2 regions of the Bradyrhizobium sp. USDA 4516 genome follow, and region 2 is predicted to be linked to the other one. Evidence: riboswitches for the same ligand, from Rfam matches in the RefSeq annotation. Region 2 holds a riboswitch; the other holds the start of a gene.
What was found. A riboswitch is a leader RNA that binds a small molecule or an ion and turns the genes downstream of it on or off. The one in region 2 is predicted to bind ZMP and ZTP.

Region 1: linked by a shared signal. The riboswitch ahead of ACVI1L_RS35760 (serine hydroxymethyltransferase) and the one ahead of ACVI1L_RS37740 (bifunctional 5,10-methylenetetrahydrofolate dehydrogenase/5,10-methenyltetrahydrofolate cyclohydrolase) in region 2 are both predicted to bind ZMP and ZTP.

The regions. Positions count from the first base shown of each region.
Region 1 is NZ_JBSRXT010000001.1:7,751,815-7,761,291, reverse strand. Features, by position in the region: gene ACVI1L_RS35775 (molybdopterin molybdotransferase MoeA) at 1-312, opposite strand, end outside; gene ACVI1L_RS35770 (HAD family hydrolase) at 332-964, opposite strand; gene ACVI1L_RS35765 (hypothetical protein) at 1,402-1,557, opposite strand; gene ACVI1L_RS35760 (serine hydroxymethyltransferase) at 1,645-2,916, opposite strand; ZMP/ZTP riboswitch at 2,953-3,038, opposite strand; gene ACVI1L_RS35755 (response regulator) at 3,124-3,786, opposite strand; gene ACVI1L_RS35750 (histidine kinase) at 3,783-5,210, opposite strand; gene ACVI1L_RS35745 (DUF2380 domain-containing protein) at 5,449-6,384, shown strand; gene ACVI1L_RS35740 (amino acid ABC transporter substrate-binding protein) at 6,522-7,433, shown strand; gene ACVI1L_RS35735 (hypothetical protein) at 8,113-8,517, opposite strand; gene ACVI1L_RS35730 (NADH:flavin oxidoreductase/NADH oxidase) at 8,748-9,477, shown strand, end outside.
Region 2 is NZ_JBSRXT010000001.1:8,151,935-8,161,411, forward strand. Features, by position in the region: gene ACVI1L_RS37695 (hypothetical protein) at 1-73, shown strand, start outside; tRNA gene ACVI1L_RS37700 (tRNA-Arg) at 176-252, shown strand; gene ACVI1L_RS37705 (helix-turn-helix domain-containing protein) at 1,151-2,161, opposite strand; gene ACVI1L_RS37710 (alkane 1-monooxygenase) at 2,323-3,468, shown strand; gene ACVI1L_RS37715 (hypothetical protein) at 3,496-4,293, opposite strand; gene ACVI1L_RS37720 (SANT/Myb-like DNA-binding domain-containing protein) at 4,484-4,855, opposite strand; gene ACVI1L_RS37725 (hypothetical protein) at 5,099-5,392, opposite strand; gene ACVI1L_RS37730 (zinc-ribbon domain containing protein) at 5,617-6,204, opposite strand; gene ACVI1L_RS37735 (MaoC/PaaZ C-terminal domain-containing protein) at 6,263-6,715, opposite strand; gene ACVI1L_RS37740 (bifunctional 5,10-methylenetetrahydrofolate dehydrogenase/5,10-methenyltetrahydrofolate cyclohydrolase) at 6,845-7,708, opposite strand; ZMP/ZTP riboswitch at 7,724-7,803, opposite strand; gene ACVI1L_RS37745 (hypothetical protein) at 8,021-8,431, shown strand; gene ACVI1L_RS37750 (hypothetical protein) at 8,552-9,082, opposite strand; gene ACVI1L_RS37755 (hypothetical protein) at 9,298-9,477, opposite strand, start outside.

The DNA of each region.
Region 1 (9,477 bases), 400 kb from region 2:
GGCGCCATTGGGGATCACGCCGCCGGTGAAGATCCGCACCGCCTCGCCGGCGCCGACCGTCCGCTCGAACGGCCGTCCGGCGGCGACTTCGCCGATCACCTTGAGCCGGGCCTTTAGATCGGCCGCATCGGCGGCGCGCACTGCATAGCCGTCCATCGCCGACATCGGCTGCGGCGGCTGGGTGCGGAGCGCCGCGAGGTCGTGCGCAAGCGTGCGGTGGTAGGCGGCATCGAGCGCGACCATCTCCTCCGGCAGCGGTTCGGCGCCGGCGAGGACGGCGGACAGGGCATCGGCAACCGGCATCAGGGCCACGCTCAGAGCTCCTCAATTCCTAAGTTTCAATACCAAGTGCGGTCAAAGCCCTTGCCACGTCATCCGTCGACGTCACGTGGATAGCATGAAGGCCGCGCGCCCGCGCACCTTCGATATTGGCGGCCAGGTCGTCGAAAAACAGGATCTGCGACGCCGGCACGCCGATGGCTTTTACCACATGATCATAGGCCTCGGCGTCGGGTTTGCGGAAGCCGATGCTCGAGGACAGGAAGACGTTGCGGAAATGGCTGAGCAGCTCGGCGTGCGTGACCGAGAAATGCGCGACATGGGCCGGATTGGTGTTGGAGAAGGCGTAGAGCGGCATCCGCTTGGCGGCCGCCGCGAGCAGCGGGGCGATGCCCGGCATCTCGCCGGTGAAGATCGCGTTCCAGCCTTCGAGGAACTGGGCGTCCGTGATGTTGATGCCGAGCGTTTGGCGCAGGCTTTCGAAGAACGCTGTGTCGTCGATCCGGCCGATCTCGTGATGCTTGAAACTGTCGTCGACGACAAAGCGCGTGGCGAGCTCGGCAGGCGCACAGCCGGCATGCTGCGCCCAGCGCGCCATCACCCTGTCAAAGTTGATGTCGAGCACGACGCGGCCGATATCGAACAGCAGCACGTCGACGGAGTTGGGAGTGAATTGCGAGGTCATTGCATGAAACCGTGTACGAGAATGGCGGCCAGGCGGCAATGTCCTCGATTTCAGTGACCGGTGTGTGGATTGTACGTGGCGTTGCATTCATCGCGAGACTGTTCCCGCGCACACCACCGTCGTCCCGGCGAAGGCCGGACCCATAACCACCGCATTTGATCAGGAACGGGATCGTGGCCGCAGCGTCGCGCAACAATTGAGATTTGGGGTAATGGGTCCCGGCCTTCGCCGGGACGACGGCGGGTGTCGTCGCTTGTGCGTCAAACATCCGTATTCTCGCGACATGATCTGTCCGAGCCTTGCTCTTCGTTTCACCCTATATTTTTGCTACGGGGCTTGGCTTGCCGCGTCGGGCAACTCAGTGGCACGCGCGCGCGCTTTCAGGGTACCAAGCGACTTGATGCCTGCCGGCGGCTTGGTGCCCGCCGGCGTCGCTCTCACAGCCTGGACAGTGCCAGGCCGAGGTAACCGATCAGCGCACCGGTGCTGAGAATGATGACGACGAGCGCCTGTTCCGAGCGTGCTTGCAAGGTTTTCCGGGTCACGGCGGGGACGCTCCGTCTTTCGAGATCATGCGGTCCAACGAACAGCATCGATTTCCGTTCCGGTCCTTCCCCTGGGAACCTTCACGACCTGCCGAGTGACGCGACGGACGCGGAACAGGAACGCGGCTCGGCCGCCTATGAGGACGGCGCGATCCCCGGAACGGGGAAGGCGCGGCACATCTCGACGCTGTTCGACCTCAGTCGCTTGACGACCTCTGCATCTCCCTTCGACCGGAGGGACTCCGCAATGAGTTCGGCGATGAGGCGCATTTCGGGCTCGCCCATGCCGCGCGTGGTCGCCGCCGGCGTCCCGAGGCGAATGCCGCTCGGCTTGAGCGGCGGACGCGGATCGTCGGGAATGATCTGCTTGTTTGCGGTGATCCCGACGGCGTCGAGGATGTTCTCGGCCGCGCCGCCGTCCACGCCGACGCTGGCCACCGTATCCACAACCATCATGTGATTATCGGTTCCGCCGGTGATCAACGTCATGCCGCGTTCCATCAACGCTTCGGCCAGGACCTTCGCGTTGCGCATGACCAGTCTTGCATAGGCCTGAAAATCGGACGTCGATGCCTTCTTCAGCGTGACCGCGGTTCCGGCCACAACGTTCATGTGCGGACCTCCCTGCAATCCCGGGAACACCGACGCGTCGACCTTGCCGGCGAACTCCCGGCGACAAAGAACGATGCCGCCACGCGGCCCGCGAAGCGTCTTGTGCGATGTCGTCGTCATCACGTCGAAACCCGCATCGAGCGGATTGCGCAAGGCGTTGCCGGCGATCAGGCCGCCGTAATGGCTGACGTCGGCCATGGTCAGTGCACCCACTTCATCGGCGATGCTCTTGAAGGACGCATAATCCAGATCGCGCGGATAAGAGCTGTAGCCGCACAGCACCAGCTTCGGGCGGACGTGCCGGGCCATGGCGCGGAGCTCATCGAAATCGATGGCGCCGCCGTTTGACGGCTGCGTCTTGTAGCGGGCGAAGTTGAAGAGCCGCCCCATGTGCGACACCGGCGCGCCATGAGTGAGATGGCCGCCGTGTGACAGGTCCATCGCCAATATCGTATCGCCGGGCTGCAGCAGGCCGAGATACACGGCCTGGTTCATTGGCGACCCGGACAGAGGCTGAACGTTGGCATGTTCGGCGCGAAACAGCGCGCAAGCGCGCTGGCGGGCAAGGTTCTCTATCTGGTCGGTAAATTCCTGGCCGCCGTAATAGCGGCGTCCCGGATAACCTTCGGAATACTTGTTGGTGAACACCGATCCCAGCAGCTCGAGCACCTCGGGGTAGGTGTAGTTCTCCGATGGAATCAGCTCGACGCCGTCTTGCTGGCGGCGCTCTTCGCCCTCGAGCGCAAGGGCAACTTCCGAATCGTTGAGATGGAGTTCATTGCGGAATGACGGCATGGTGCGGGCTCCCTAAGACGCTGGATCATCAGCTGAACGGGTTGCCCAGGCGAACGGCGTTGGAACCCTTCGCGCTTCACCGTGGTCAATTCCACGTAAGCTCGCCAGTCGCGCGAGGGGCGAATGAGCCTGCGAAGCTCATCGCGAGCAGAGGCTATCCAATCTCAGGCGGGCTCGCAAGGGTTCGTCGCTGCCGCCGACGCGGGCTCAGCGTTCGCCGAGATCGAGCTGCGTCAGGATGCCTTGCCGCAGCGCGAGGCGGACCAACTCGATATCGGTGCCGACGCCGAGCTTGTCCTTGATCAGGGAATGGAGGTTCGCGACCGTCTTGGGACTGAGGTGCAGCGCCTCGGCGATCTCCTCGGTGGTGTTTTCCGCGAGCAGCATGCGCAGCACCTCGAATTCCCGCGCGGTCAGGAGGTCGGCCGCCTTGGTCTCGCCGGCAAGGTGGCTAAGCGCGAGCTCGTGGTCGATATCCGGGCTGATCGCGATCTTGCCCGACAGCGCATCCATCACGGCGTGCACCAGCGTCTCCGGCGGGCTGGTCTTGGTGACATAGCCGCTCGCGCCGGCGCGGATCGCCTGCACGGCAAAGGCCGCGCTCTGGTGCATGGTGAACACCAGGATTTTTGCGCGCCTGTCCCACTGCCGGAGGCGGCGGATGGCCTCGATGCCGCCGATGCCGGGCATCGACAGGTCCATGATGACGAGGTCGGGCCCGGTCTCTTTGTAGAGGCGGTAGGCCTCGACGCCGTCGGAGGCTTCGGCGACGACGCAGAGGCCCGGCTGCTTCTGCAGCATCGCCCGGTAGCCCTCCCGGACGACGGCGTGGTCGTCGACCAGCATGATGGTGCGCGCCGCGTGGCTCATGCCGCGCGCTCCACCGGTGCGGCCGCTCGGCTAACTGCGACGGGAACGATGACGCGGAGCGAGGAGCCGCTGGGCTGTCCAGTCTCGAAGCTGAGCCGCCCGCCCAGCGCGGCGACCCGTTCGCGCATGCCGAGCAGGCCGAGGCCGGACCTGAGCTGGGGATCGCCTTTGGGATCGGGATCGCCGGGCTGGCCGTCATCCTCGATCGCGAGCACGATCGCGCTGTCGCCGCCGCCAGGCGGCGCCTCGCGCATCTCGAGCCGCAGCATGACGCGCGTGGCGCCGGCATGCTTGGCGGCGTTGGTGAGCGCCTCCTGCACGATGCGGTAGAGATTGGCGCTGACGGAGGCGGCAAGGTGCTCGAACGATCCCGATATGGCGATCTCGAACCGCGGCTGTCCGCGGCTGCGGCCGTTCCAGCCGGCGACCAGGCCCTCGAGGCTGGCCGCAAGTCCGAGTTCGTCGACATCGGGCGGGCGGAGCCGGAAGAGGGCGCCGCGCAACGTCTCCATCATGTCGGTCGCGGTCCGCGCGATGCCGTCGCATTCGGCGAGCAAAGGCGGGCAATCCGCGGCGGCGGTCTGGCGCGCCGAGGCGGCTAGCGCGCGGATGGCGGCCAGCGACTGCCCGAACTCGTCATGCAGCTCGCGCGCGAGGTGGCGGCGCTCCTCGTCCTGCACCAGGATCAGTTTCTGCGTCAGCGCGTTGCGGTCGGAGAGCGCGGCGGCGAGGCGCTCGGCGAGCTGGTTGAAGACATCGCCGATCGCCGACAGTTCGGCGAGATCGAACGGCGGCAGGCGCGCTGCGAGGTCGCCTGCGGCGATCCGCTCGAGCCCGTCGCGGATCTGCCGCGTCGGACGCAGCGCGCGCGCCAGCGCCGCATAGACCAAAGCGCAGAGCAACGGCAGCGCGATCATGAACACCGCCATCAGCCGGCCGGCATCGTGCCAGGCCTCGGCGGTCGGCACCGCCGGATCAATCCAGGCCACCGCTTCGCCGATGGCGTTGCCGCGCGAAACCACCTGCCGCACCACCTCGCGGCCGGGATCGAACAGGCGGCGATAGAGCGCCGCGAAGGCCAGCGGCGGCGCGGCCGTGTCAGTCTGCGCGCCGCCGCAGAAGCGCTGGCTGATCTCGCCGCTATTGCTGCGAAAGGCGAGGCACAATCCCGGCGTCATGACCGAGGCGGCAACGCTGTCGAGATCGGGAAATTCGGAACGCGCATTGTTGAGCCACTGGATCTTGCTCTGCTGCAGCTGCAGCGTCTTGGCGGCGATATCGGCAACGGCCGCGATCCGCCCGCGCACCGAGCGGTCGGCCTCGATCAGGAAATAGCCGGAGATGACGGCAAAGCAGAGCGTCGAGACGATCGCCACGCGCAACGTCAGCCGCAGTTTCAGATCGCTTCCGGACCAATTCCACATTGGCGTATCCTCAGAGATCGCAGACGGGCTTCGGCGCGCCATCGCGGGCAGGGCCGTCAGGCACATTAAACGGCAGAACGGAGGCGTCGAGAAGCGCTGCCATAGCCGTTCTTCGGGCGCGGACCATCGTCGTGAAATTTTCCCGGCACCGGGCGGGAGGCACTCCGCTGCGGCGCGGCGGCCAGTTGGCCCAGGATGCGACCGACCCGCCCGCGCCCGCACCCGAAAGGCCCAGACCATGCGACAATCCCGTCTTGTCTTGTACGCCCTCGCGTTGACCGGCCTTCTGGCCGGACCTTGTCAGTTGCGCGCCGAAACGGGCACGGTGCCAGCATCTCAGCTTGGCGTCAGCATCGATGATTTCAGTTATGTCGACACCTCGGGGGAGGTCCTCGATCAGACTGCCGCGCATCAGAAGCGGCTCGATGCGTTCACGCGCGCGCTGCGCGCCGACGTCGCCGCGGAGCCGCGCTATCGCCTGGTGCCAGCAGCGGCGTCCGCAGGCGAGGCCCGGATCAAGGTGGTCGGTGGCGTTCAGAAGATGAGCACGCTGGTGCAGTGGGCCAAGGTGGCGGTCATCGATGTCGAAGGGAGCCGCGTGCTGTACGAAAAGCTCTACACGTTTCGCGGCGACAATGACGACGCATGGGACCATGCGCGGATGTTCGTGTCGCGCGAGGTGCTCGGCGTGCTCGCGGCCGTGTTGCCGCCGGCACAGACCGCCACGGCTGCGCCGATCGGGCTTGCGGTGTTCGAGTTCGAGCTTGAGGACATCTCCGCGGCGCCGGCATCCGGCCTTGCCGACGCCGATGCGGCCTACCTCGCCGATGTGACCAAGGGCGTGCGTGACCGGCTTGCGCAGTCGGGCCGCTACCGCCTGGTCGATACCGGCGGCGCGACCGCGGAACCCGTCAAGGCGCGTGCGCTGCGCGACTGCGACGGCTGCGAGGCCGCGATCGCGCAACAGCTCGGCGCAGATCAATCGCTGATCGGCGTGATCAGGCGGGTCAGCCGGACCGAATACACGATCGGCTTCCAGCTGCGCGACGCCCGCAGCGGCGCGGTCGTCTCACGCGGCGACAGCGGCCTGCGGATGGGCGCCGATTATTCCTGGACCCGTGGCGCGGTCCGCCTGGTCGGCGATCGCCTGCTCGGAGGTGGGGCGCAGCGCTAGGGATGCTTCGCGGCTGCGGCTGCAACTCTGGCAGGCGGACCATAGCAAAGTGCGATAGCTGCTAGACACACCGTCATCTGGCTCCGGGCTCATGCGTGCGCTATCACCGCCGCCTGATCACCGCACAGGAGCCGCCGATGCGTTTGCCCGCCATCCTCTTCACTCTCACGCTCGCCGCAAGCCCCGCGGCGGCCGAGGAGCTGTCGGGCACGCTGCAGAAGATCAAGGAGACGAAGAAGGTCACGCTCGGCTTTCAGGAGGCTTCCGTTCCCTTCAGCTATCTCGACGACAATCAGCGGCCGATCGGCTTTGCGCTCGACATCTGCCTGAAGATCGTCGATGCCGTGAAGAAGGAGCTCGGCGTATCCGACATCGCCGTCGACTACCTCCCGGTGACCTCGTCGAACCGCATTCCCCTGATGGTCAACGGCACGATCGATTTGCATTGCTCGGCGACCACCAACAGCGCGGACCGCCAGAAACAGGTGACCTTCACCAACACGCATTTCCTCAGCGCGACACGGTTTGCCGCCAAGAAATCCGCAGGGATCAACACGATCGACGATCTCAAGGGCAAGTCCGTCACCGCCGTTGCGGGCTCGGTGAACCTCACGCAGCTCATCAAGGTCAACACCGAACGCAAGCTCGGCATCAACGTTCTCCCGGCCAAGGACCAGGCCGAGGCGTTCCTGATGCTGGAGACCGATCGCGCCCAGGCCTACGCGCTCGACGACGTCCAGCTTGCGGTTGCGATCGCGCGATCGAAGCAGCCTTCGCTCTACATGATCAGCGAGGAGGCGTTCTCGAAGGCAGAGCCGTTCGGCATCATGCTGCGCAGGGAGGACACCCCGTTCAAGGCGCTCGCCGACCGCGCCACGGCGGAGCTCTACAAGAGCCACGAGATCGAGGTCATGTACAGGAAGTGGCTGGAAGCGCCGACCCCGCCGAAAGGTATCAATTACAACGTCCCGATGTCGCCGGCGCTGCGCCACGCGTTCGCCCATCCGAGTTCGAGCTTCGATCCCGACGTGTACGAGGTCGGCAAGTAGCGTCACTTGCGGGTGTGCCAGCGCAAATCGATTGTGGTTCTCGGAAGCCGCTGCGCTCACCCCCGCGCCGAGCGGCAGTCCGGGTGCACCTCCAATGATTTACGGCCCCAGCGTGACGGCTGGGGCCGCAGGAGGTGGTGTGTGCCTCTGGGGCAATGAATCAGAGGACAACCACTGAACCGCACATCGATGACAATGTTCCAACCGGCTGCGGCCGGCCGTGCCATGCTGCCATGCAGACTGAGAAGCTTGCAGACCGCGCCACGACCGTACCATCATGACGTCGGCCGGCCCGAATCGAATGCGGGCCTGGTGGACGTCTCCAGCGTCGGCCTTCGGCCCCAAAGGGTGCCGGGGTCACATTTCTTCTGCTTGCAGCTGATTTTTTTCGCTATGCCGATTGTTCTGCGGAGCCGACATTGAACCACGACGCATTGGCCAAGCTCACCGTCACCATCATTGTCCTGGTCGCGTCGCTGGTATGGCGCGTTGCCGACCAGAAGAAATCGATTGAATGCGGCGCAAATTGCCCAACCGATCTCTCCGCGAGCCGGAAGGCCGCTCAATAATATCTGAGCGACTCGATCAACGGCCCGTTTCGAACCGGCGCCGATCGGGTCCAGCGAGCTTTGCCGGCACCATTCCGGTTCACGGCCGCCTGGTCAGCATGGCGCGCAGCCTAGCGCTTTGCGGGTGGGCCGCTCTTGTTGCCTGGTTGTCCCTTGATGTTCGACGAATCCTGTTCCTGGACATGCAGGTTCTGCGAGTTCGAGCCGACCGTGCCTTGCTTGGCGGGCGGCCCGCTCTTGTTGCCCGGCGCGCCGGCGATCCCGGTTCCGGAACTTTGAGCGCTCGGAGACGTCGTGGCGTTTGGGGAACCGGCGGCCGTGTCGGGGCGCCCCGGAGGCGTTGCGGCCGCGCCGGGCCTGTCCTGATCGCCGACATAGCCGGATTCACCGGAGTTGCGGGTCTTGGCACCCTTGTCGGCCTCGTTTTGCAGGTTCTGGGCAACCGCGTGTTGCGCCAGTATCGGGCCGGTTGCCATGGCACCGGCGATGAGCAGTGCGATTGTGCGGGTTCTCATGAGTGTCCCTCCTCGGGTTACCGGGGACAACACGCATCGCGATCATCATTTCCTGTGCGCGCGAAAAATCCTCGCGAGGGAACAGGCATCGCGAACCTGGCGCGATCCGTTCGAGTGGCCAATTGCGGCCGCCGGCGCGCCTCTATCGGCCATTGCGCGGTGCGTATATCGTCCGCGCCAAACACAAGATCGGTCCCGGGCGCCGGGTAACGACGCATAATGAGGAAGCGATGTCCGACATGCTGCTGTTTTCGCCAATGACGATCCGCGGCGTCACGCTGAAGAACCGCATCGTGGTGCCGCCGATGCACCAATATTCCGCCGAGAAGGGCTTTCCGACCGACTGGCATCTGATGAATGCGGGCAGGTTCGCCGCCGGCGGCGCCGGTCTCGTGATCGTCGAATCGACCAAGGTCGAGCGGCGCGGCTGCGGCACGATCGGCGATCTCGGCATCTGGGACGACAAGTTCATCGCGCCGCTCAGCCGCCTCGTCGGCTTCATCAAGCAGCAGAACGCGGTCGCCGGCATCCAGCTCGGTCATTCCGGCCGCAAGGCGCGCGCAAGCCGGCCCTGGGAGGGGGATCGTCCGCTCGAACGCACCGCCGAGATCGAGGACTGGGATGCCTGGACGCCGGTGGCGCCGAGCGCGATTGCCCATAGCGAGCGCTGGCCGGTGCCGCGCGCGCTGGACACGCATGAGGTGAAGGATCTCGTCGCAGCCTGGGGGCAGGCGGCACGGCGCGCCCATGCGGCAGGGTTCGAGGTGCTGGAACTGCACGGCGCCCATGGCTATCTCGTGCACGAATTCCTCTCCGGGCGCTCCAACCAGCGCAGCGACGAATATGGCGGCTCGGAAGCCAACCGGATGCGCTTCCTGATCGAGGTCACCGAGGCGGTGCGGGCGCACTGGCCGGATCACAAGCCGCTGTTCGTGCGGCTGTCGGTCGAGGACAACGCCG
Region 2 (9,477 bases):
CCCGCGCAACAAGTGCTACCAGAGCGCGGCCGCCTATATCGGCCAGGACCACCGACGGCATCCCTGCTTCTGACGGCTATAAGGGAGACGGCGGGACGTGCCGGCACCGCTGGGTGCCGCGCTCCGTGCCTGCCTGCTGGCCCTCCCCGCCCAAGTCTGATAATCGACCCGCTACGCGCTCGTAGCTCAGCTGGATAGAGCATCGGATTTCGATTCCGAGGGTCGGGAGTTCGAATCTCTCCGAGCGCGCCAGCGATTTTACCGATAGATCAATATTTTAAGCCGCGCTCATTTCGTTCTGAGTGAGCGTTTTCGCGTTGCGTCTGTTCTGAAGCGATGCTGCAAGATGAGAACGACCCCGACGCCGCGCGCCGAGGCCGCCCCTGTGGCTCCCAGCCGGGTTGGGGGTATGAGAGCCGGGAGCCGGAAGACACTACTTCCAAAACCACCGCTCGTTCCTGCCGCCAATAGCACCAATAGGGATTACCTCCCGGCCAGGCTCGCCGAAAAACGATATCAGAATTGGAGTGATAGTATCGGCCGCCCTGCCGACGAGAGGGACGGTTAGCAAATCGGCAACTAGATCGGCGCAGGCTTCTCAGAGGGACGGGACCGTTGGGGACGCAGCACGGTCACGTTTCGGAGGAGCTGACGTGTAGGCCCTGGCGTCGGCTCCTCTCTTAGAAGCTTGTGTGAGTTCGGCAACAGCCGTCTCTCCGCGGATCTGCTAAGGAAATGACACTGGGAATTTCAGGGCCCCAGCGCTGGGAATGACAGGGCGCCGCCGGGACAAACCATTTCGGGCCCGGCGGCGTAGCTTTTAGGTCGGCGTCACAGTATCGATGCCGAGCGATCCGAGCACCGCGCGAGCTCGATCCGGCAGCCGATTGTTGCAGCGATCCTGCCACGAAACCATTTTCATCAGCGGACGAAACCGGGCGGAAACATTTGACCGGTACCACTTCTCCCAAACAATAATGGGGAAGTGTCATGATGGAAGCGACCATTGTCGCGCTGCTGCTCCTCAGCGCCGCTGTGTTTTTTGCGCACGCCTACGACGCCCTGCATACGCATTGACGGGATCGGCATCGCTTAAGTCTGCGTATCGTCCACCAGGGTCTGTGGGCTTGCGCGAGCCATCGACCGCGCCCTAATCCCGCCCGCCCTTCTCTCCGAACCACCGCCGGCACGCCCGGCTGAAGCTCGTCGCGTCGGTATAGCCGAGCGCGGCCGCCATTTGGTCGCGCGATTGGGTGCCTGCCGCGAGCATGATCCTCGCGCGCTCGCGTAGCACGCCGTCGAGCAGCGGGCGGAAGGCGCAGCCGGTCTCGGCGAGCCGCCGCACCAGCGTTCGCCGCGAAGTGCCGACGAGGCGCGCGGCCTCCTCCTCGGCGAGGCGCTGCGGCAGGCGCGCCGCGATCAGGCGCTCGACGATCCCCGCCAGCGCCGCGGTGTCGGGCTGCGGATTTTCGATCGCCTCGAGCGCTTCAATGGCCTTGGCGTGCAATTGCGGATCGGCAAACGGCGACGGCCGTGCGCCGAGCGCTTTCGGCACCTCGAAGATGAAGGCGGCGGCGTTGAACTTCACCGCGCAGGAATAATGCTCGAGCAGCCGCTCCGCGCCCGCAGGCGGCGACCAGGGAAATTGCAGTGTCGCCTCACCGATCGCATCCTCGAGCAGCTGCACGTACACGGCGTGCACGTTGAGGCTGACCGCCAGCGCCACGGCGTGCCACAGCCCTTCGTCCATCGCGACGGCGGGAGAGATTTCGATCTGGATCGCGCGCGCTGTCTTGCGCAGCCGGTTGCGGACGAAGGGCGCGCGGGTCGACCCGAAGCGCGCGCCGGTCGCCAACGCATCCGCGATGGTCGGCGCCGTCCTGGTCGCGACATCGAGCGCGCCTTGCAGCGATGTCGACCACACCGCCGCGGCCGACAACGGCCACAGCTCGCCATGCCGGCGGGTGATGTTGGCCGCCAGCACCACCAGCGAGGATACCGGCATGTGAGCGCCGGGCTGGTCGAGCGCCTCGAGCCGAATTCCGGTGCCCTTCAGCAGCTCGTCGCGATCGCCTCGCGTCTGGCCAAATGCCCGCACCAGGGCCCGCGCATAGACCGCGGAGACCGGCGTGCGAAGGGCATCGGATTCCGATCCGTGCATGGCGTCGGCGACCTCCCCCTCGCGAACGTCCGGCCGAACAAGCTTGGCGCAAAATGCCACAAAATTGGCCTGTTGTGAACTGGCGGCGCAGGCCCGCTTGGCGGCATGCTTGGCCCAACAATGGCGAACGCTGCCTCGCAAGAGATGCTGGAGGGAATGCGATGATCTTCACGGGCACCAATGCTGCTGGCGAAACGATCACCTACCGGGACGGCAAACGCTATCTCTGGATGCTCTCGTTCATTCCGCCGCTGATCCCGCTGTTGTCCTACTGGCTGTTCCTGCGGACACACAATCCGCTGGTGACGCTGATCCCCTTCGTCTTCATCTTCATCCTGATCCCGTTGCTCGACGTCGTGTTCGGCGAAGACACCCACAATCCGCCGGCGGAAGTGGTCGCCGCGATGGAGGCCGATCCCTATTACCTGCGGCTCGCGCGCATCACCGTGATATTTCCCTGGATCAACTACGTCGCGCTGATCGCCTTCTTCGGCACCCAGGATCTGCCGTGGTGGTCCTATGTCGCCTTGCTGCTCGGCGTCGGCACCATCAATGGCGGCGCGCTCCTGATCGGGCACGAGCTCGGCCACAAGCCTGACAGGCTCAACATCCTGTTCGGCATGCTCGCCAACTGCGCGGTCGGCTACGCGCATTTCCGCGTCGAGCACAATCGCGGCCATCACACCTGGGTCGCAACGCCCGAAGACCCCGCCAGCGCGCGCTTCGGTGAATCGATCTATGCGTTCGCAACGCGCGAGCTGCCGGGTGCGTTCAAGCGCGGCTGGCGCAACGAGGCCGAACGGCTGACCCGGCGCGGCGAGCCGGTCTGGTCGGTCAACAACGAGATCCTGCAGGGCTTTGCGCTGACGCTCGTGGTCGCGGCCGTCCTGATCGCGCTGTTCGGCTGGAAGGTCGCGCCGTTCATCGTCGCGCACCATTTCCTCGGCTGGTACGCGCTGACCCAGGCCAACTATGTCGAGCATTACGGGCTGCTGCGCGAGAAGCTGCCGAGCGGCCGCTACCAGGCGGTCGAGCCGCGCCACTCATGGAACACCAACCACATCGTCTCGAACCTGATGACGTTCCACCTGCAACGTCACTCCGACCACCACGCCAACCCGATGCGCCCCTACCAGTCGCTGCGCGATTTCGACGACATCCCGCGGCTGCCGAACGGCTACACCGGCATGTTCGGGCTGGCGGCAATCCCGCCGCTCTGGTTCCGCGTGATGAACCCGAAGACCCTGGCCTGGGCCGGCGGCGACAAGAGCAAGCTGAACCTCCGCGATCGGCCCGCGAGCTCGTGATCGCGGCGATCCGCCCGGCTCCCGGTCCTACATCTGGGCCGAGCGCCGCTTCATGGCGCCGATGCCGAGGAATGAGCCATTCACCGACGGATACTGGCTGGTGAATTCGAACGTATCGAAGCTTGGCGTTTCGAACTGCTTCAGCGCCTTCCAGAGCAGCGTGGTATCCGGACAGGCTTGGGAATGGATGTCATGATGCACGATGATGCGGGCGTGGGAACGCACCAGCAGATGATCCTCTAGCGCACCGCGCAGGCTGTGATCGCCGTCGATAAAGACGAAGTCGGGCTTCAGCCGGTCGACATGCGCACCGACCAGCGGCGAGGTCGAAAAATCCTGGATGTAGATCGGTTCGATAGCGACCTGCTGCTGCAGCAGATCGAAATAGGTCGAGATAAAGGGCGTCGGCGCGATCGGATCGAGTGCAATCACGGTCTTGAGGTCGGCGCCGCTGTTCCTGAGCCACTCCGTCACCAGGATGAACATGCCGCCCCAGCGGCAGCCGATCTCCATGTATGAGGAGATGCCGGACGCATTGCGCGCAAGCCAGGCGAGATATGCCGCAAGCTGGTTCGGATATTGCCAGAGGTGGAGGCCCTTGCCGAAGTTCGGCGCCAGCTCCGGCGGCTGCTCATGAAGCAGTTCGTCATTGAGCCCCAGCGCAGGGATGAATTCGCGTTCGAGGAAGTCCACGTCGGTACGCTGAGCCGGATTCAACCCGGCGATCGCATTGATCGCGTCACCGACGGTGACGGCGAGATCGGCGAAACGCTGGTATCGGTCGGCTTGATATCGGTCGGCTTGGGCTAGCTGGGCGTTGAGCATCGGCGCAATCAGATCGGTGGGCTGACGAGGACACAAAGAGGCCGCAGGTCGTCGCGCCCCCGATGATTGAACGGATGGGACGTCCGTCTCGGGCGCGAAATCTTGCATTCGGTCGCGAATGGTCCGCCTTCCCCACCGCATGCGTAAGCCGCTTCGGCATGGCGCGCCCGGCGTGCAGCCGGCATTCCCTTCAGCCGCTCGGAATCTTCCGCCGCACCGCCTCCACGCCGGCATCGGTCACGTTGTATCGGCGCCCCATCTCCGGGACGATCCAGCCCTTCTCGATCATTCCGGCAATGGTGCTTGGGCCGACGCCCGCGGGAAACGGACGGCGGTTGCGGATCGCGTCGATCGCGACCCGCTCGAGATGGGTGGCGACATGCGAGGGGCGCGCGCGAAACGCCTTTGCCATGATCAGGACCGACAGGACCTCGGCGCGCCGGCGCACGGCCGAAGCGCTGCGGGTCAGTTCGTTGCTGATCTCGAGAGCGTTCTTGCCGGCCCTGGCGAGTTCTCTGAGCTTCTCGTCCTCGTCAGGGCTCCAGCGCCGCACGATCCCCATCTGCCCCTCACCGCCTGGATACCCATCTCAAACCGATGCATACGCAGGTGGCGCTGATTTGCCATGTGACTTTCGGCACCTCTTGATGCGACGTCGGGGCTGTCGCCATCAGGACGGCCGATCGCGGTGTCGCACGATGCAGCACAAAAAGCATGATCCGATTGAATCGGATCATGCTCTCAATCCCCTTGCTTGGTGGCGTTTTGGTTACGCGAACCGGTATTCACTTCGCGCTGGAACGCTTCAGTGCTTGCTGGGTTCAAGCGCGATGAGCACGCCGGTCGGCTCGGGCTCGTGCGGCCGAAGCGAGGTCAGCTCCGGATCGCTCCACTCGGCGAGACTGACGACTTCGCCGGTCTGCCCCGGCATGTCGGAGGTCTGGGCCGGTTCAAGCACCTTGAGCCCGCTGGTGTCGACGAAGAACGTGTGCTCACCGAACACGCTGTTCAGTTGCGCCACGGCCGGGTGATCGTCCGGAAGCACCTGGGCATTCAGTTGCGTCATGGTCTGCTTGACTTGCGTGGAATTGAGTTTCATCCGCTGCTCCTTCTCGTTGGTTCCGGCCGCGATGGCTTCCTTGACAGGTTTCCTTGACAAGTTTTCCTTGGCTGGTTCCTCCCCGCCCGCACCCCACATCGGGGGCTTCAAGGTCTCGAACCGATCAGGCACCGAAACGTTCCGCACGCGCGACGCATTGACCGCCTGCGCAGCGGTTCCCCGCGTATCAGATGTTAAGTGCGACCCTGAAGTCACGCCCATCGCTACGAGACGGGAGGCTTCTTCCTTGCGAGTCCCTCCAGATGCACGCAGCGTGCGGCGGATTTGCGCGCGCGTTCCCTGGTGCGGCAGGCCCGGCAGCGCACCGCCGCGGTAAATACATCGCCCTTGGCGGTCTCGTACCACCATTTCTGCTGCAACGGCGTCCAGACCTCGGCAACGCCGCAGTCCTTGCAGATGAAGGGCTCCGGTCGATAGGTTCCGCGCAGCACGAAGTCGGGGGTCGAATAGCTGTTCGAGGGCGCAAGCCGCGTCGTATCGACGGCAACCTCGTCGCGCGCCAGCGCAATCTTGTAGTCGCGAAGCCGTTGCCGTTCAGCGGCGCGTCGGGTCTGCATGCGGAGCCATTCCTCGGCCTTGCGCCGCCTGGCTTCGATCTCTCCGTTCGTCTGCTTGCTGCGTTTCACGGCGGCACATCCGTCTGGGTCGAATGCGTTCGGCGCATCGACGAAGCAAATACCGGGCAGCACGACCTCGTCGATGATGACGTCATTGATGCGCTGCCGTTCTGCCGCCGGCTTGTCATAATTGCCGCAACATTGCGCGACGACAAGGTCGCGTGTGGGGAACACGTAGAGGCGCTGACGGCCGTCCGAGGCGGATGACTTCGGGATGCCCCTCAGGCCGCGCCTATGCCGGCCCCTGCTCCGCCGGCCGCATGCGGATCAGCGCGTCGAGCACGAGGACAAGAACCGGGCGCTGCTCGTCGTTGACCAGCTCCGTCTTGAAGATCACGACAGCGTCGCGCCGCTCCGGCCTGATGGTGATCTTCTGGATCTGGGATTGGCCGGTGAGCGTGGCGCCGGGCCGAACCGGGCTCGGCAGGCGGATCTCGAAGCTCCGCCCGACGATCCCCGCCACCTTGGTCCAGATCGCCTCCACGACGAGCCGCTGATAGATCGCAATGGTGTTGAAACCGCTTGCGATCAGTCCGCCGAACGGGCCTGCCGCGGCCGCGACGGGATCGGCATGGATTGGCACCGGATCATATTTGCCGGCGAACTCCAGGATCTCGGCCTCGCCGATCGTGTAGCTGCCAAGCTTGAACGTCTGGCCCTCGGTGAGATCTTCCGCATACAGCATCGCGCGCCTCCATCTGTCGCGCGACGATAGACGAATGGTGCGGGCTTTCCATTACCCCGGACGTCATGAACTTCGCGCGCGATACGCGAGCGACACCCGCCGCTCGCATATCGCCACGGGCATCCCGCGCTATTGCAGCCGGGCCGCCCTCGCCTTTGCGGCCTTCAGCGTGTTCTCCATCAGGCAGGCGATCGTCATCGGGCCGACGCCGCGCGGCACCGGCGTGATCGCGCCGGCGACCTGCACCGCCTCGTCGAACGAGACGTCGCCGCACACCGCATAGCCGCCGTCCGGCCTCTCGACGCGCGTGGTGCCGACGTCGATGACGATGGCCTGGGGCTTGATCCAGTCGCCGCGCACGAGGCCGGCCTTGCCCACCGCACTCACCAGGATGTCGGCCTCGCGGCAGATCCTGCTGATGCCGCGGGTGTGGATATGGGTCTGCGTCACGGTCGCGTGCTCCTGCAGCAGCAACGCGGCCATCGGCTTGCCGACGATGTTGGAGCTGCCGATCACCACGGCATGGGCGCCGGTGAGGTCTGATCGGACCGACTTGATCAGCCGGAGACAGCCGAGCGGCGTGCACGGCACCAGCGCGTCATCGCCGTGAAACAGCCGGCCGGCGTTCAGGGCGTGCAGGCCGTCGACATCCTTGGCGGGATCGACCGCCGCCATCACGCGCAAGGCGTCGATATGCGCCGGCAACGGCAGCTGCACCAGGATGCCGTCGATATCGTCGCGCGCATTGAGCGCCTCTACTCCGGCAAGCAGATCGGACTCGCTGGCATCATCCGGCAGGCGTGCGACCTCGCCGCGCAGGCCGAGCCGCTCGGCCATCCTGACCTTGCTCTGCACATAGATCTGGCTCGCCGGGTCGCAGCCGACCAGCACGACCGCAAGCCCCGGCGCGCGGGGCAGCCGGTCGAGTTCGCCAGCAATCTTGTCGATGACAATTTGGGCATGTGCATGCCCATCGAGAATGTTCGCCGTCATGGCACCTCCGTTTCGAAGCGGTGCCCAGGCGCGCGGCGTTCAGTCTCTGCGCTCCCCGATGGTGGTCCATCCAAGCGCCAGTCGCGCAGATGGCGTGGTCATAGCCGCCCCGCCGGGCAAAGGCAATTCACGCTCTCCCGCGGGTCGAACGGCGACGAATTGCCCTCACTTTTGCCGGTGGATCGGTGCCGGGCGGGTCACCTCTGGGGGTAGGATTCGGGCAAGACTTGCGTTAAGTCTCGGCGCTTGCCGGGCTTTTCCGATCGCCGGCGCCATCCTTCCGGTCATCACGCCATTTCGGACATTTTCGACATGAGACATATCATCCTCGCGCTGGCGCTCTTCTGCCCGGCTGCCGCGCTTGCCCAAGGCACCACGCCGGCCCCCGCCGACGCAGACAAGCCGGCGGCGGCGACCTCGCAGCCGATGGTCGGCGACAAGCCGCTGGTCCAGGTCGGCAAGAAGTCGGCCGCCAAGAAGGGCGAGAAGCCTGCCGCGCCCGGCAAGCCTCAATCGGTCGCTCAGAAGCTTCAGGCCTGTCAGGACATCGACGACGCCACCAAGGAGCGGCTGATCTGCTACGACGAGATTTTCAAGCCGCAGCCGAAGCCGAAGGCTGCCCCGGCCAAGGGCGTCAACGATTGCCGCTTCGTGAAGGAAGAGGACGAGCGGCTGACCTGCTACAACGGCTTCGCGGACAAGATTCCGCGCCTGCCGCGCTAAAGGTAGCGAGCGCCGCTCGGACGCCGTCCCGGATCAGGCCACCCGCCTGATCGCGGACATGAAAAAGCCGCCGCAAGTGTTTGCGGCGGCGGATTGATTGCCGGCTGCGGCAGCCCTTTCTTACCAGGTGCCGAAGCCGCCGAAGAAGCCCATGCGCTGCTGCTGCTGCTGCGCGACGCGGTAGGGCTGATACATGCCGGGCTGTGCCAGCCGCATCGGCTGCTGGGGATGGGCATGGTAGCGCGCGACCTTGCGCTTCTTCGGCGCCTGAGGCTGGGCCTGCGCCGGTTGTTCAGCCGATTTTGCCTCAGCCGCGACCTTCTGCGCATCAGCCTTCTCCGGCGGAATGAACTGGGCGAACGTATTGCGGACGCGGGCTTGCGCCGACGCATCGCCCGTAGCCGACGGGATAGCCGCGGCGACCGCGTTGACCTGCGCCGGAACAATGGTCGGCAAATTGGTGTCGTACACCACCCGCTCGGGCAATTTCTGGGTCGACTTGATGCGCACCATGGTCTTGTCGACGCCCGGCGACGACAGTCCCTGGTTCTGGCCGGCGACCACGGCCTCCTGCGGCACGATGGCATTGACGACGAAGAGCAGCGCGAGCAGCACTCCACCAACGAACAGGAAATAACGCGCCACAGGCATTTTGGTAGCTCCCCCCGCGCAGCAGGGCGCGGTTCATCTCGGCGCGACGACATCAGTCATCGCGCGGGCGATTTCATCGTCTGCGCATGATCACCCGGACGCTGTCCGCGCTCCCGGGTCGTTCGCTAACGGCTGGTTTATTAGTTAGTTCCTGTCCGGCCGTTACGGTTCACCCGACAAGTCAATTCGCGGTCACTTTTTCGAGATGCCGGGAATTAGAGGCGGCTCGCCGTCACGACCGAACATTTCGCCTTGTTTGCGTTCACGTTGACGAACCCGACCAACATTTGCGAGTAAGTCTTGCGGCTCTTCATGGCGATGGTGTCGGAGATCAGCCGCTTGCGCTCGGTCAGCGGCCGACCGTCCCGGCGGATGAAGGCGCAGGCGATCTCGAT